DNA from 2 places in the Kitasatospora sp. NPDC048722 genome. Region 1 is predicted to be linked to the other one. Evidence: riboswitches for the same ligand, from Rfam matches in the RefSeq annotation. Region 1 holds a riboswitch; the other holds the start of a gene.
What was found. A riboswitch is a leader RNA that binds a small molecule or an ion and turns the genes downstream of it on or off. The one in region 1 is predicted to bind glycine.
Positions count from the first base shown of each region.

Region 2: linked by a shared signal. The riboswitch ahead of gcvP (aminomethyl-transferring glycine dehydrogenase) and the one ahead of gcvT (glycine cleavage system aminomethyltransferase GcvT) in region 1 are both predicted to bind glycine.

Region 1 is NZ_JBEZGX010000035.1:44,907-53,229, reverse strand. It holds gene AB0C76_RS24620 (EamA family transporter) at 1-797, shown strand, start outside; gene AB0C76_RS24615 (phosphopantetheine-binding protein) at 874-1,227, shown strand; gene AB0C76_RS24610 (L-serine ammonia-lyase) at 1,311-2,678, opposite strand; gene glyA (serine hydroxymethyltransferase) at 2,833-4,101, opposite strand; gene gcvH (glycine cleavage system protein GcvH) at 4,182-4,556, opposite strand; gene gcvT (glycine cleavage system aminomethyltransferase GcvT) at 4,656-5,777, opposite strand; glycine riboswitch at 6,009-6,114, opposite strand; gene AB0C76_RS24590 (enhanced serine sensitivity protein SseB C-terminal domain-containing protein) at 6,359-7,153, shown strand; gene AB0C76_RS24585 (enhanced serine sensitivity protein SseB C-terminal domain-containing protein) at 7,270-8,193, shown strand.
Region 2 is NZ_JBEZGX010000097.1:10,944-19,266, forward strand. It holds gene AB0C76_RS39315 (glutamate--cysteine ligase) at 1-531, opposite strand, end outside; gene AB0C76_RS39320 (hypothetical protein) at 900-1,472, shown strand; gene AB0C76_RS39325 (DUF5999 family protein) at 1,841-2,032, shown strand; gene gcvP (aminomethyl-transferring glycine dehydrogenase) at 2,141-5,041, opposite strand; glycine riboswitch at 5,282-5,385, opposite strand; gene AB0C76_RS39335 (PRC and DUF2382 domain-containing protein) at 5,610-6,626, shown strand; gene AB0C76_RS39340 (MFS transporter) at 6,861-8,323, shown strand, end outside.

The DNA of each region.
Region 1 (8,323 bases):
TCGCCCCGGTCGGGGCGTCACCGACGAGCATCGGCGCCGCCGGTCTCGCCCTCGGCGGCCTGCTCCTCTTCCTCTCCTCCCGTGCCGCCCGCACCCTGCCCCGTGCGTGCACGCGCCGCGAACGCGGGCTCCTCGCCGCGGGCGCGATCGCCGTGGTCGGCTACCCGCTCACGTTCTACCCGGCCGTGACCCGCACCGGCGTGGCCGTGGCCACCGTGATCGCACTCGGCAGCGCCCCCGTCTTCACCGGCCTCCTCGGGCGGCTCGCCGGCCAGGCCCGGCCGGGCACGCGCTGGGCGATCGCGACCGCCACCGCCGTGCTCGGGTGCGCCGTGCTCGTCCTCGGACCCGAACTCGCGGGCAGCGGTGAGCCGGTGGACGTCCTCGGCGTGCTGCTGGCGGCGCTCTCCGGGCTCTCGTACGCGGCCTACTCCCTCGTCGGCGGCCGGCTGATCGCCCACGGGCACCCGTCCGGCGGGGTGATGGGCGCGATGTTCGGCGGGGCCGCGCTGCTCGTCCTGCCCGTGCTCCTGCTCGGTGACGGGCACTGGCTGCTGACCTTCCGGGGTTCGGCCGTCGCCCTCCACCTCGCGGTGATCACCACCTTCCTCGCCTACCGCCTCTTCGGCCACGGCCTGCGTCACGCCACCGCCCAGACCGCCACCACGCTGACCCTCGCGGAGCCGGCCGTCGCCGCCCTGCTGGGCGTCGCGGTGTTGGCCGAGCGGCTCCCCGCGGTCTCCTGGTCGGGCCTGGCCGTCCTGGCCGGCGGGCTGGCGGTGCTCGCCTTCGGGTGATCCCGGGTGGAAGCTGCGGCGCGCCCCTGCCCCGGCCGCTGCGTCCTGGCGCGGGCGCCGGGCGCCCGCGCACAGGGTGTGGCCCGCCTCCCCGGCGACGGGCGCCCGGTCCCTAGAGCCGGACGACAACTTCTTCTCGCTGGGCGGCCATTCCCTGCTCGCCACCCAGGTCGCGGCGCGCATCACGGACAGGACGGGCTTCGAGCTCGTCGGCGGCCTCCTGTTCGAGGCGCCCACACCCCGGGAGCTCATCGCGCTCGTAGAGCGGGGCCTCGGTACGCCGACCGCCCTGCCCGAGCCCGACCCGGCGCAGGCGTCCGAGCCTGCGCTCGGCACCGAAGCCGAGGACGCGTCGCTCGCGGTGCTGCTCGCCGAGGTCCAGGGGATGTCCGACGACCACCTGCGCGAGATGCTCACGTCGGAGGCGTAGGAGGCACCCCGGGCGAGGCCGCACCTCGCCCGGAACGCCTCCGCCGCCCGAGCAGAGCGTGAGCTGACGGGAAGGTGGTCCGATCAGCACTCGATGACGTTGACCGCGAGACCGCCGCGGGAGGTCTCCTTGTACTTGATCTTCATGTCGGCGCCGGTCTCCTTCATCGTCTTGATCGCCTTGTCGAGCGAGACGTGGTGCCGGCCGTCGCCGCGCAGGGCCATGCGGGCGGCGGTGACGGCCTTGACGGACGCCATGCCGTTGCGCTCGATGCACGGGATCTGGACCAGGCCGCCGACCGGGTCGCAGGTGAGGCCGAGGTTGTGCTCGATGCCGATCTCGGCGGCGTTCTCGACCTGCTCGGGGGTGCCGCCGAGGACCTCGGCGAGGCCGCCCGCGGCCATCGAGCAGGCGGAGCCGACCTCGCCCTGGCAGCCGACCTCGGCGCCGGAGATGGAGGCGTTCTCCTTGAACAGCATGCCGATCGCGCCGGCCGCGAGGAGGAAGCGGACGATGCCGTCGTCATCGGCGCCCGGGATGAAGTTCAGGTAGTAGTGCAGGGTGGCGGGGATGATCCCCGCCGCACCGTTGGTCGGCGCGGTGACCACGCGGCGGCCGGAGGCGTTCTCCTCGTTGACCGCCATCGCGTAGAGCGTCACCCACTCCATCGCGTTGGCCGGGCCGATGCCCTCGGCGCGCAGCGCGCGGGCCGCGGCCGCCGCCCGGCGGCGCACCTTGAGGCCGCCCGGCAGGATGCCCTCGCGGGACATGCCGGCGCGGACGCACTCCTGCATGACGCGCCAGTTCTCCAGCAGCCCGGTGCGGATCTCCTCCTCGCTGCGCCAGGCCTTCTCGTTCTCCAGCATCAGGCCGGAGATCGACAGCCCGGTCTCGCGGGTGAGGCGCAGCAGCTCCTCGCCGGTGCGGAAGGGGTACTTCAGCGCGGTGTCGTCCGGCTTGACCCGGTCGGCGCCGATCGCGTCCTCGTCGACGACGAAGCCGCCGCCGACGGAGTAGTAGGTCTTCTCCAGCAGCGTCGAGCCGTCGGCCGCGAACGCCCACAGGGTCATCCCGTTGGCGTGGTACGGCAGCGAGCGGCGCCGGTGCAGGATCAGCTGGGTGTCGGGGTCGAAGTCGATCGGGTGCTCGCCGAGCAGGCTGAGCCGCTTCTCGGCGGTGATCCGCTCGACGTCCCTGTCGGCCTGGTCGACGTCGACCGTGCGCGGGGAGTTGTTCTCCAGGCCGAGCAGGACGGCCTTCGGGGTGCCGTGGCCGTGGCCGGTGGCGCCGAGCGAGCCGTACAGCTCGGCGCGGACGCTCACCACCCCGGGCAGCAGGCCTTCGGACCGCAGCCGCCGGGCGAACATCCGGGCGGCGCGCATCGGGCCGACCGTGTGGGAGCTCGACGGGCCGATGCCGATGGAGAAAAGGTCGAAGACACTGAGGGCCACGGGGGACGTCCTTGTCTGGTCTCGTGGACGGACATTGCGTTGCTGTGCGGTGGGCGCAGCAAGAGGAGGGGCACCGCGCGTCTTTCCAGTGTGCGCGGTGCCCCGGAAACTCCCGTGGACGACCGGAGTGAGGCCGGTCACCCACCCCCGGCGATCAGAGGTTCGGGTAGAGCGGGTACTTCTCGGCCAGCGCGGTGACGCGGGCCTTCAGACCGGCGGCGACGGTCTCGTCGAAGCCCGGCTTGAGGGCCTCGGCGATGATGTCGGCGACCTCGCGGAAGTCCTCGGCGCCGAAGCCGCGGGTGGCGAGGGCCGGGGTGCCGATGCGCAGGCCGGAGGTGACCATCGGCGGGCGCGGGTCGTTCGGGATCGCGTTGCGGTTGACCGTGATGCCGACCTCGTGGAGGCGGTCCTCGGCCTGCTGGCCGTCGAGCTGGCTGTTGCGCAGGTCGACCAGCACCAGGTGCACGTCGGTGCCGCCGGACAGCACGGAGGCGCCGGCCTCGGCGACGTCGGCCTGCAGCAGGCGCTCGGCGAGGATCCGGGCGCCGTCCAGGGTGCGCTGCTGGCGCTCCTTGAACTCCTCGGACGCGGCGACCTTGAACGCGACGGCCTTGCCCGCGATCACGTGCTCCAGCGGACCGCCCTGCTGGCCGGGGAAGACCGCGGAGTTGATCTTCTTGGCCCACTCGGCCTTCGACAGGATGACGCCGCCGCGCGGGCCGCCCAGGGTCTTGTGGGTCGTGGTGGTGACCACGTCCGCGTACGGCACCGGGTTCGGGTGCAGGCCCGCGGCCACCAGGCCGGCGAAGTGCGCCATGTCCACCATGAGCAGGGCGCCGACCTCGTCGGCGATGCGGCGGAACTCGGCGAAGTCCAGCTGGCGCGGGTAGGCGGACCAGCCGGCGATGATCAGCTTCGGCTGGTGCTCCTTGGCGAGGCGCTCGACCTCGGCCATGTCGACCTGGCCGGTCTTCTCGTCGACGTGGTACGCGGCCACGTTGTAGAGCTTGCCGGAGAAGTTGATCTTCATGCCGTGGGTCAGGTGACCGCCGTGGGCCAGGCTCAGGCCCAGGATGGTGTCGCCCGGCTGGATCAGCGCGAACATCGCGGCGGCGTTGGCCTGCGCGCCCGAGTGCGGCTGGACGTTGGCGTGCTCGGCGCCGAACAGGGCCTTGATGCGGTCGATCGCGATCTGCTCGACGACGTCGACGTGCTCGCAGCCGCCGTAGTAACGGCGGCCGGGGTAGCCCTCGGCGTACTTGTTGGTGAGCACCGAGCCCTGGGCCTCCATGACCGCCACCGGGGCGAAGTTCTCGGAGGCGATCATTTCCAGGGTGGTCTGCTGGCGGTGCAGCTCGGCGTCGACCGCGGCGGCGATCTCCGGGTCGAGCGAGTGCAGGGATTCGTTGAGAACCGTCATGGTGTGGTCTTCCCGGGGCGAAGAGGAGGGACGGTGAGGGGGCGGGCCGCCGCGCTGCGGCCCGCCGCGCCAGGGGCTGGTCAGCCGCCGATGAAGGCGGTGTACTCGTCGGCGCTGAGCAGCTCGTCGGTGGACTCCACCTTGACCTTGAACAGCCAGCCGCCCTCGAACGGGGCGCTGTTGACCAGGGCGTTGTCGTCCAGGACGTCCTGGTTGACCTCGACGACCTCGCCGGTCACCGGGGAGTACAGGTCGCTGACCGACTTGGTGGACTCCAGCTCGCCGCAGGTCTCGCCGGCGGTCACCTCGTCGCCGACCTCGGGCAGCTGCACGTAGACGATGTCACCGAGCGCGTCCGCGGCGTGCTTGGTGATGCCGACCGTCGAGACACCGTCCTCGGCGGCCGTCAGCCACTCGTGCTCCTTGGTGTACTGCAGGTGCTGGGGGTTGCTCATGGCGTCATTCTCCAGGATGGGAAGCGGGTACGACGAAGCGGGCCGCCGCGCGGACGGCTTCGTCGCGGATCAGTGGTGACCGAGGGCCCGGGAAGATCCTCAGCGGGCGCGCTTGTAGAACGGCAGGGCGACGACCTCGACCGGCTCGTGCCTGCCGCGTACGTCCACCGCGACGGCGGTGCCGGGGGCGGCGTGGGCCGCGTCGACGTAGGCGATCGCGATCGGCTTGCCCAGCGTCGGGGACGGCGCGCCCGAGGTGATCCGGCCGATCGGGGCCCCGTCGGCGGAGACCACGGTGTACTCGGCGCGCGGCACGCGCTTGCCCTCGGAGACCAGGCCGACCAGGACGCGCGGCGGGTTCGCCTCCGCCTCGGCGGCGGCCTTCTCCAGCGCCTTGCGGCCGACGAAGGCGCCGTCGTTGGTGGTCTTGTCGAAGCGGACGACCCGGCCGAGGCCGGCGTCGAACGGGGTCAGGTCGGTGGAGAGCTCGTGCCCGTACAGCGGCATGCCCGCCTCCAGGCGCAGGGTGTCGCGGCAGGACAGGCCGCACGGCACCAGGCCGTGGCCCTCGCCGGCGGCGGTCAGCGCCTGCCAGACCGTCTCGGCGTCGGCCGGGGCGCAGAAGATCTCGAAGCCGTCCTCGCCGGTGTAGCCCGTGCGGGCGAGCAGCACGTCCCGGTCGGCCACCCGGGCCGGGAGGATCGCGTAGTACTTCAGGCCGGGGAGGTCGGCCTCGGTGGTCTTCGCGAGGATCGCGGTGGACTCCGGGCCCTGGACGGCGATCAGCGCGTAGGTGTCGCGGTCGTCGGTGACGACGGCGTCGAAGCCCTTGGCGCGGGCGATCAGCTCGTCCAGCACCAGCTGGGCGTTGGAGGCGTTGGCGACGACGAGGAAGGAGTCCTCGCGCAGGCGGTAGACGATCAGGTCGTCCAGGATGCCGCCGTCCTCGGCGCAGATCATGGTGTAGCGGGCGCGCAGCACGCCGAGGGCGGAGACGAAGCCGACCAGCGCGTGGTCCAGCATCTCGCCGGCCTGGGGGCCGGTCACGGTGATCTCGCCCATGTGGGACAGGTCGAACAGACCGGCCTTGGTGCGGACCGCGAGGTGCTCCTCGCGCTCGCTGCCGTAACGCAGCGGCATGTCCCAGCCGGCGAAGTCGGTCATGGTCGCGCCGAGGGCGCGGTGCAGCGCGTCGAGCGCGGTGAGGCGGAGGGACGACATGGCCTGGGAACTCCTCGGTCTGGGCACTCAGGGGTGCACGCGCCGGACCGGACCCGCTCGGGGACCGACTCCTGCGCGCGGGCATGCGGCGGCGTGGGTCTCCCCATCTGTCGTCGAACCTGAGAGCTTCACCGCGCAGCGGCCCGTTGCTGTTTCCAGCTTTCCGGACAGAATGGCGGCTTGCACCGTGGGTGGACGCACGACAGGCCGTGCGCCGCTTTCCAGATGTGCCTAACCCGTGCGGTAGGGGGGCCTGAGAGATTCCGGGGAGGACTTGCTCCTTCGGCGCCGGCCGTGCCGCCAGACGGGGCACTCCGGACTCTCCCGCGCGGGTTCGAGCGGCCGGTATGGAGTTGGTGGGGCCGACTGCGCACGACGCCGTCGGACGCGCACATCATGGCACGTCCGCGGCACCGATGGGAGGGGGGACCCGGTCACACGACACGCAGGGGAACGCGCGCCCCCGGGGTCTGCCGCCGATGTCCCGCCGGCCGTGCGGCGTTGACATCGACGGCAGACCCTAGACTGCTGCGCGTCGGCAGCAGTGGGCGGCCGACCGGCAGAGGGCGGTACAGGGGCGCATGGGGTACCCGGTGGAGCAGCAGCAGGGGTGGGGCGGCCCGGACACGCCGCCGCCGGGCGGGGCCTGGCCGGCCAACGAGCTGGAGCAGGTGCTCACCGCCGCGCTGGGCGATCCGGGCGCGACGCCGCGGGTGGTCGAGGTACTGGCCCGCAGCCAGGTGTGGATCCCGCTGCCCGCCGGGGGCGACCCGCAGGGGCAGTCGCTGGACCTGCCGACGATCGAGCTGGGCGGCGAGCCGTACGTCCCGGTCTTCTCCTCGCAGGAGGTGTTCCTCCAGCAGGCGCCGGGGATGGCGTTCGCGATCGCCCCGGCCTGGGAGTTCGCCCGCGGGCTGCCGCTGGGCGTCGGGATCGCCGTCAACCCCGAGGCGGCGGTGGGCATCCCGGTGCCGCCGCAGGGCGTCGCCGAGCTGCGCCGCGGTCCGCGCGAGGACCGCTGGGAGGACCCCGCGGCGCCGACCGGCGGCCGGGTCGCGCTGCGCGAGCCCGTGCCGGGGGAGGACCCGGAGCACTTCCTGGCCGTCTGCCGCGCCGAACTCGCGGCCCTGCCGGGAGTGTTGACCGCCCGCCGCGCGCTCGCGAGCATCGAGGGCGAGCCGACCGTGATGTTCATCGGCGTGCAGCTGGACCCGGCCGCCCCGGCCGACCCGGCGGCGGTGAACGAGGCGCTCGGCCGCGCGCTGGGAACCGCGCCGCTGCCCGGCGGCGTCCACCTCGTGCTGCTCGACCTCGCCGACGATCCGGTGGTCGAGTGGCTGCTCACCCGGGTGCTGCCGTTCTACGCGCGGGTGTGACGGGGTTCGTTCGTAGGCACGTCGCCGTGGCGTCGGCCGGTGCCGCGCCATAGGGTGCGTGCAGACGGCCGACGGGCCGGCGGCAGGTGAGGAAAGAGGCGCGGCGAGGTGGGCGCATGAGTGCGGGAGCGGTGTCCGGTGGTGCACCGGGGCCCTGGGGCCAGGCACCGGCCGGACGCCCCGGCGCGGATCCGGGCGCGCTGGAGCGCGCGCTGCGCGAGGTCGCGCCGGAGCGCTACGAGGCGTACGAGCAACTGCTCCGCGCCCTGGCCGAGGGCCAGGTCTGGATGCTGCTGTGGCACGGCACCCCGGGCAGCCCGGACGCCCAATACGGGAACATGGAGATCAGCGGCCACGGCTACGCGCCGGCCGTCACCTCCCCCGAGCAGCTGGCGGCCTCCGGCTGGGCGCGCGCCCACGAGGTCGTCTCCGGGCGCGAGATCGCCGCGTCGCTGTACCGCACCCGCTGGGGCCTGTGGCTGAACCCGCACGCCCCGGGCGGCGGGGTCGGCGTGCCGTGGGCGGACCTGCGGCGGATCGCGGCGGGCCTGGACCGGCTGCCGGCCGGGCCGCTGAGGCTCAGCGAGCCTCAGGTGAACGCCCAGCAGTTCTTCGCGCTGCTGGAGCACCAGGCGACCGAGGTGCGGGCCGTCCGGGCGCTGCGCCGGGCCTGGGTGCAGCCGGCCGTGGGCGAACCGTACCTGGCCATCGGGCTGGACCTGTACGACAGCTCCCCGCCGGCCGTGGAGGCGGTGCGCGCGCTGATGCAGCGGGCGATCGCGGTGGCCCCGGAGGGGCTGGCGGTGTCCACGGTGGCGATGGCGGACGAGTACGACCCGGTGGCGCTGTGGATGCGGGCCAGGGCGCGGCCGTTCTACGACCGCGAGGCGGCCGGGCTCGGCCGGCCGACCGGCGCCTACCCGCCGGTGCCGCCGCCGGGCCACCAGGCCCCGCCGTACTACCCGCAGCAGACCGGGCCGGGCTGGCACGGGCAGCCGCAGCCGCCCCAGCGGCCGTGGCCCGGCTACCCGGGGCGCTGAACCGCTAAACCCGCCAAAATCCAATTCCAGAAGCCGACTTGACTTTGCGTCAGGTCGGCTTCGGCGTTTTCCGGACGACTTCGCGGCTGCTGGTGTCAGGCATCTTGACATGGTTATCACGCCCATGTGA
Region 2 (8,323 bases), on a different contig from region 1:
CTCCAGCTGGAGGCGCTCGACGCCCTCGATGTCCAGCGAGATGTCCTCGCCGCGGGCGGCCAGGATCTGGTCGCTCAGCAGGCTGTACCGCTGGTTGTGGGACATCGCGTCCAGCCCGGTGTGGTCGTGCTCCAGCGTCGGCAGGATGCCCACCATGACGATCCGCGCGCCGGCCTCCGCCGCCCGCCGGTCGGCGTAGCGCAGCCCGGTGTCGATCTCCTCGCGCAGTTCCTCGAAGACGTGCCCGCCCAGCCGGTGCGGCGCGATGTTCACCTCGATGTTGAACCGGCCGAGCTCGGTCTGGAAGTCGCTGGAGCCGATCGAGCTCAGCACCTGCGCGTTGCGCATCACCGGCAGGCCCTGCTCGTCGGCCAGGTTGAGCTCGATCTCCACACCCATCACCGCGCGCGGCCGGTCGAAGCGGTCCTCCTGCAGCATCCGCCCGAGCGCGTCGAGACAGGCCTGGAGCTTTCGTCGGTACAACTGCCGGTCCGCAAGATCCGCGCGCGTCGCCACGACCTTCTCGCCCATGGTCCCCTCCTCCTGAGCCACCGGCCGACCGACCGTGCCAGACATCATGCCCGCCCGGAAGATCGATACCCGAAGGCGTGTACTGGCTTGCAATGCAAGGAAACTGACGACTATTCAGAGTATCTGCCGACTTGCCCGGCGCCACCGCCTGTGATAAACAGGTCACCCTGCGCACCTGTTCGATAGAATTCGCACTGCGCTCCGGCCGGTCCGCTCCCCGCCCCGAGGCCCTCGTCGAGGGCGGCGACCGCGCCGGCTCCGCGATCCTGCACAACCGGACACGGCCAGGTCCCGTCACCGTTGACACACCGCGCCACGCCGGTATGCCGCACTCGCACGCCGATCTCACACGGAGAGGCGACCTCGCCATGACTCTGCAGACCCCGCAACCCCCACCGAGCGCCCTGCGCGCGGTCCTCGCCGCACTCGACTCGGAGACCGCGCTGCGCCAGCCCGCCGCCGCAGCGCTGCGTCATCCGGCCGGCCGCCTGCTGCCCGCACACCCGCTCGCCGTCCACGTCCTGGACGGCCCGCACCCCGAGCTCACCGCCGCCCGGCGGACGGGCTGGCGCTTCCTGATCAAGGACGGCGCCGACGTGGCCGCCGCCGCGGAAGTGGTGCTGGACATCGAGGGCCACACCTTCTCCCACTTCACCGCCGGCCCCTACCTGGACTCCACCGTCCGGGCGCTGCGCCAGGCCTGGCAGCTCGCGCAGGGCTCCCGGGTACGCCACCAGCCCCGCCTGCTGACCTTCCCCGGCCAGTACGCGACGGCGCTCTGGCTGCACAGCCCCGACACCGACCCGGCCGCCGACCTGCTGATCCCGCTCGCCCCGGCCCCGCTCGGCGTCACCGCACACCGCGCTTACCCGGCCGCCGAGCTCCTCCCGCTGCTCGCGCGCGCCCCCCTCGCCAAGCCACTGCTCCTCGGCACTTCCTGACCCGGACGCCCCTGGCGGCACCCCCACCTTAGGGCTCTCCGGACCCCTCACTCACCCGGACGGGTCACCGTCCATGGCCCTGACGGGTCACCTTGCGCCTGACCCGTCTGTGCGAATTTCTCAACCAGCCCCACCTGAACGGGTGATCTCTGCCCGGGAGTTGTGGCGCATGTCACCAAATCGCTGCGCGCGCGTCCGCGGATGCCGACACTGGGAACCAGCGTGGAAGGACCACCTGTCCTACCCACTTGAGCGCCGCTCAACACCTGGTCGGCGCGCGGACAGGATCCGACTGCGCGGCGGTTCCCGGCGGCTCGCCGTCGGCGGCCGCCCCACGGGGAGGATCGCAGAGCGAAGCGAGGGTACGCATGTGCCAGCACCGTCCTGAGTGCCCGTCGGCCGAGTCCGAGGACCGCGAGGCTGCCGTCCCGGTGGCCTGCCACCCTGAGCAGGGCTGGAGCCTGCTCTGCAACGGCGTCCTCATGTTCGAGGACACCGGAGAGCTGCTGCCCGACGGCCGGGTGATCGCACCGCGCCGCCCGGTCGCCCACGCGGCCTGACCCGCGGTCCGACCGCACGCACCACCAGCGGGGCAGCCCACGAGAACGGGGCAGGGCCCCGGCGAACGTACCGCCGGGGCCCTGCCGCTCACGCCTGCCGGATCCGGCTCAGACGCCGTACTCGTCCAGCGGCGGGCACGAGCAGACCAGGTTGCGGTCGCCGTACGCGCCGTCGATCCGGCTGACCGGCGGCCAGTACTTGTCCGCCGGGTTCACGCCCGCCGGGAAGACGGCCTCCTGCCGCGAGTAGCCGTGCGCCCAGTCGCCGGCCAGCGTGGCGGCGGTGTGCGGGGCGTTGCACAGCGGGTTGTCGTCCGCCGCCCACTCGCCCGATCCGACCTTGTCGATCTCGGCGCGGATCGCGATCATCGTGTCGCAGAACCGGTCGATCTCGTGCAGGTCCTCGGACTCGGTCGGCTCGATCATCAGCGTGCCGGCCACCGGGAACGACATCGTCGGCGCGTGGAAGCCGTAGTCGATCAGGCGCTTGGCGATGTCGTCCACCGTCACGCCCGTCTCCTTGGTGAGCGGACGCAGGTCGATGATGCACTCGTGCGCGACCAGCCCGCCCGGCCCGGTGTAGAGCACCGGGAAGTGCGGGGCCAGGCGCTTGGCGATGTAGTTGGCGTTCAGCACGGCGACCTGGGTCGCGTGCTTGAGGCCCTCGCCGCCCATCAGCCGGACGTACGCCCAGGAGATCGGCAGGATCGCGGCCGAGCCCCACGGCGCCGCCGAGATCGGGCCGACACCGGTGGCCGGGCCGGCCTCCTCCTGCAGCGGGTGGTTCGGCAGGTACGGCGCCAGGTGGGCGCGCACCGCGACCGGGCCGACGCCCGGGCCGCCACCGCCGTGCGGGATGCAGAAGGTCTTGTGCAGGTTCAGGTGCGAGACGTCCGCGCCGAACTTGCCCGGCTTGGCGAGGCCGACCAGGGCGTTCAGGTTGGCGCCGTCGACGTACACCTGGCCGCCCGCCTCGTGCACCAGGGCGCAGATCTGGGTGATCTCGGTCTCGTACACGCCGTGGGTGGACGGGTAGGTGACCATCAGCACCGACAGGCTGTCACGGTGCTTCTCGATCTTGGCCTTCAGGTCCTCGACGTCCACGTCGCCGTCGGCGAGGGTCTTCACCACGACGACCCGCATGCCGGCCATCACGGCGGAGGCCGCGTTGGTGCCGTGCGCGGAGGACGGGATCAGGCAGACGTCGCGCTGGGTGTCGCCGTTGGCGTGGTGGTAGGCACGGACGGCCAGCAGGCCGGCCAGCTCGCCCTGCGAACCGGCGTTCGGCTGGATCGAGACGGCGTCGTAGCCGGTCACCTCGACCAGCTGCTGCTCCAGCTGGCGGATCAGGGTCAGGTAGCCCTGGGCCTGGTCGATCGGCGCGAACGGGTGCAGCTGGCCGAACTCCGGCCAGGTCACCGGCTCCATCTCGGTGGTCGCGTTGAGCTTCATGGTGCAGGAGCCCAGCGGGATCATGCCGCGGTCCAGCGCGTAGTCCCGGTCCGACAGGCGGCGCAGGTAGCGCAGCATGGCGGTCTCCGAGCGGTGGCTGTGGAAGACCGGGTGGGTGAGGTAGTCGTCCTCGCGCAGCAGCGCGGCGGGCAGCGCGTCGGCGGTCTCGGCGGCCTCGACGGCGGGCACGCCGAACGCGGCCCAGACGCCGGCCAGGTGCTCGCGGGTGGTGGTCTCGTCGGTGGAGACCGAGATCCGGTCCTCGCCGTCCTGGTACAGGTTGATGCCGTTGGCGCGGGCGGCGGCGGCGATCTCGGCGGCGCGGCCCGGGACGACGGCGGTGACGGTGTCGAAGAACTCGCCGTGCAGCAGCTCGACGCCGCCGGCCCGCAGGCCCTCGGCGAGGGCGGCGGCGTAGCGGTGGGTGCGGCGGGCGATGTCGGCCAGGCCGTCCGGGCCGTGGTAGACGGCGTACATCGAGGCCATGACGGCGAGCAGCACCTGGGCGGTGCAGATGTTGCTGGTGGCCTTCTCGCGGCGGATGTGCTGCTCGCGGGTCTGCAGCGCCAGGCGGTAGGCGCGGTTGCCGTCCGAGTCGACGGAGACGCCGACCAGGCGGCCGGGCAGCGAGCGGGCGTACTCGGCGCGCACCGACAGGTAGCCGGCGTGCGGGCCGCCGAAGCCCATCGGCACGCCGAAGCGCTGCGAGGTGCCGCAGGCGATGTCGGCGCCGAGCGAGCCGGGCGACTTGAGCAGGGTCAGCGCCAGCAGGTCGGCGGCGACCGCGACGATCGCGCCGAGGCCGTGGGCCTGCTCGATGACGGGGGCGAGGTCGCGCACGACACCGGTGGCGCCCGGGTACTGGAGCAGCACGCCGAAGACGCCGCGCTCGGCGATCTCGGCCGGGATGCCCTCGGAGAGGTCCGCGACGACGACCTCGACACCGGTCGGCACGGCGCGGGTGTTGATCACCGCGACGGTCTGCGGCAGGGTCTCGGCGTCGACGAGGAACACGCCGCCCTTGACCTTGGTGACGCGGCGGGCCAGCGCCATCGCCTCGGCGGCGGCGGTGCCCTCGTCGAGCAGCGAGGAGCCCGAGGTGGGCAGGCCGGTCAGGTCGGAGACCAGGGTCTGGAAGTTGAGCAGCGCCTCCAGGCGGCCCTGCGAGATCTCCGGCTGGTACGGGGTGTACGCGGTGTACCAGGCCGGGTTCTCCAGGACGTTGCGCAGGATCACCGGCGGGGTGAAGGTGCCGTAGTAGCCCAGGCCGATCATCGGCTGGAGCACCTGGTTGCGGCCGGCCAGCTCGCGCAGCTCCGCGAGGACCTGGGCCTCGCTGCGGCCGGCGGGCAGGTCCAGACCCGTGATGGAACGGATCGCCTCGGGCACGGCGGTGGCGGCGAGCTCGTCCAGCGAGCCGTAGCCGACCTGCGCCAGCATCTTCTCCTGCGCGGCGGCGTCGGGGCCGATGTGGCGGTTCTCGAAGGGGCTGGCCTGCTCGAGCTCGGTGAGGGTGACGGCGCCGCTCGGGCGTCCCGCGTTCGACTGGGCGTTCATGGTGGTCGAGGCCTCCTGGTCACGGACCGGCGGGGGTACGCACGCCGGTCGGCCTGCACCGCTGCGGACAGCGGGTGGGCCTGGTGGCGGGCGGACCCGACAGGCCTCCCCCTCTGTCATCGGGACCTGAGAGCTTCGCCCGCGCGGCGCGCTGTGGGCGCTCCGCCGGCTTGCACCGTCGGTGAGGGTGGTGGCCGTCGGCTCCCTCGCCGGCGGTCCTGCCCTGCTTTCCAGAGTGACCTATCCCACACGGTACGGATGCCTGAGAGATTCCGGGGAGGAGTTGCTCCTTCGGCGCCCCGACCAGCGGTTTTCGCCTTCGGGGACTCTCCCGAGCGGGCTCGGCGGTCGCGGCCCAGGGTACCAGCGGGAGCCCGTTCGATCACGGGTGTGTCCGGTCACCCGGGGTCTACGCGCGTCCCCCGAACGGCCCACCCCGCAGCCCGTCCGGACGCATCCCGCTCGCGGCCGTCCGGTTGATGGCTTTTGGTGTGAAGTGGCGGACGGCACGGGTGCTCCGGCCGCCGTCCTGCGGGAGTTCCGCAGGCGCAGCGCACTGGAGGAAAGAGTGCAAACCGATATCGACCCCCGCGACCTCATCGGCCACAAGGCGGTCGACCGCAACGGAGACAAGATCGGCACGGTTGACGAGGTGTACCTGGACGACGCCACCGGCCAGCCCGAGTGGGCCGCCGTCCGCACCGGCATCTTCGGCCGGGACGCCTTCGTCCCGCTCACCACGAGCGAGTTCTCCGGCGACGAGCTCCGCGTGCCGTACGACAAGTCGCTGGTCAAGGAGTCGCCGGACTTCGGCGTCGGCCAGCACCTGTCGCCGGCCCAGGAGCTCCAGCTCTACCGCTACTACGGCCTCGACACCCCGGCGAACGGCCGGCCGGTGAACGGCGACGCCGGACCGCCGAAGCCCGACCTCGACTTCGGCACCGCCGCGGCCGCCGCCACGACGACCGTCGCCCCCATGACCACGACCACCCTCACCGCCGCTCCCACCACGACCGCCCCGGAGGCCCACGTGCGGACCCTCAGCACCCCCGCGCCGACAGCCGCCCCGATGGCGGCCGCGACCACGACCGCCCAACCACCCGCCCAGTCCAGGCCCCAGAGCGCTCCGGCGACCGGGGCGCCGTCCGCCCCCAGTGGCCCGGTCGAGATCACCTGCCGCGAGGAGCGGCTGGACATCACCACCGAGTGGCACGTACTGGGCACGGCGAAGCTGCGCAAGTACGTGACGAGCGAGCAGGTCGAGCGCCGGGTCCCGGTGGTCCGCGAACGCGTCCGGGTGGAGCGGATGCCGGTGGGCGACGCCGAGCGGGCGACCCTCACCGAGAAGGAGATCGCCGAGGCGGTGGAGGAGGTCACCCTGCGCGAGGAGCGCCCGGTGGTCCGCAAGTACCTCGCCCCGATCGAGCGGGTCCGCCTCGTCGTCGAGCGCTACACGGCGGAGGAGGTCATCCACGACGAACTCCGCCGCGAGAACGTCGAGGTCCACGACGACACCCCCGCCACCCCCGCCACCCCCGCCACCCCCGCCACCCCCAACGGCCCTTCCCTCCGCCCCATGTCCTGACCAGCGCCACCCAAAGGCTCCCGGCCCCACCGGGAGCCTTTGCCATGCCCGCCGGCTCCCTGCAGCCACCTGTCCCTCCGCCACACCGCACCCACCCCCGGCCCGCCGCGGGCACCCCCACCCCCACCCGACGACCCCCCTTTGCCAAACCTTAACCACTCGATATTTGACACTCTGAAGTATCTCCCTGCATGGTTATTTCAGTTCATTCACTATGTACGGGAGGAAGCAACCGTGAGTGAGGCACCACAGCCCACCACCGCGGCCGAGAAGCAGAGCACCACCCGGGTCCTGCCGGCCCTCATCCTGGCGATGCTGTCGTTCAGCGTGGTGCAGACCGCGGTCGTCCCGATCCTGCCGTCGCTGGCCAAGGAACTGGACGTCTCCGGCTCCAACATCACCTGGCTGATGACCGCCAACCTGCTCTCCGCCGCCGTGCTGACTCCCCTCCTGGGCCGCTTCGGCGACCTCCGGGGCCGCAAGCCGATGCTGCTGATCTCGCTGGCCGGTCTGGTCGCCGGTTCGGCGCTCGCCGTCAGCACCCACTCGTTCAGCCTGCTGATCATCGCCCGCGTCCTCCAGGGCGCCGGCGGTGGCGTGATGCCGCTGGCGATCAGCATCGTCCGCGACGAGCTGCCCAAGCAGAAGGTGACCGGCGGCGTCGCCGCCATCAGCGCCTCGATGGGCGTCGGCTCCGGCCTCGGCCTGGTGGCCACCGGTCTCCTGCTGGAGCACTGGAACTACAAGTCGATCTTCTGGATGGGCCTCGTCTTCGGCCTGATCGCCGTCGCCCTGGTCGCCTTCCGCGTCCCGTCCGACCCGGTGACCGACAAGGAGGGCGGCGCCGACCCGCTCGGCGCCCTCACCCTGGCCGGCTGGCTCTCCGCCCTGCTGGTCGCGGTCAGCCAGGGCAACCACTGGGGCTGGACCTCCACCAAGACCCTCGGCCTGTTCGCCGTCGCCGCCGTCGTGGCCCTGATCTGGGGCGTCGTCGAGGTCAAGGTCGCGCACCCGCTCGTGGACCTGAGCATGATGTCCCGTCCCGCGGTCGCCTTCACCAACCTGGCCGGCCTGCTGATCGGCTTCGGCATGTACGGCTCGTTCATGGTCATCAGCAACTTCGCCCAGACCCCCGAGAAGCTCGCCCACTACGGCTTCACCGCCACCGTGCTGCACGCCGGCATCATGCTGCTGCCGTCCGCCATCGGCTCGATGGTGGCCGCCCCGGTCGGCGCCATGCTGATCGCCCGCCGCGGCCCGCGCCTGCCGCTGGTCCTCGGTGGCGTCCTCGGCGCCGTCGCGATGGCCTACCTGGCGCTGCGCCACAGCCACGAGGGCGACATCTACACCGCCTCCGCCATCTTCGGTCTCGGCATCGGCCTCGCCTTCGCCGCGATGCCGGCGTACATCAACGGCGCCGTCCCGGTCGAGCAGAGCGGCATCGCCAACGGCATGAACTCCGTGCTGCGCACCGTCGGCGGCGCGATCGGCACCGCCGTGATGACCGCCATCCTGACCGGCGACACCATGAAGCTCCCGATCAAGATCCCGGTGCAGCTGCCGACCCTGGACGCCTACAAGCACGCGTTCTGGACCACCGCCGTGGTCTGCATCATCGCCGGTGTCGTGCCGTTCCTGATCCGCACCGTCAAGTCCTCCGCCGCGGTCACCGCCCCCGGTGCCCAGGCGGGGCAGAT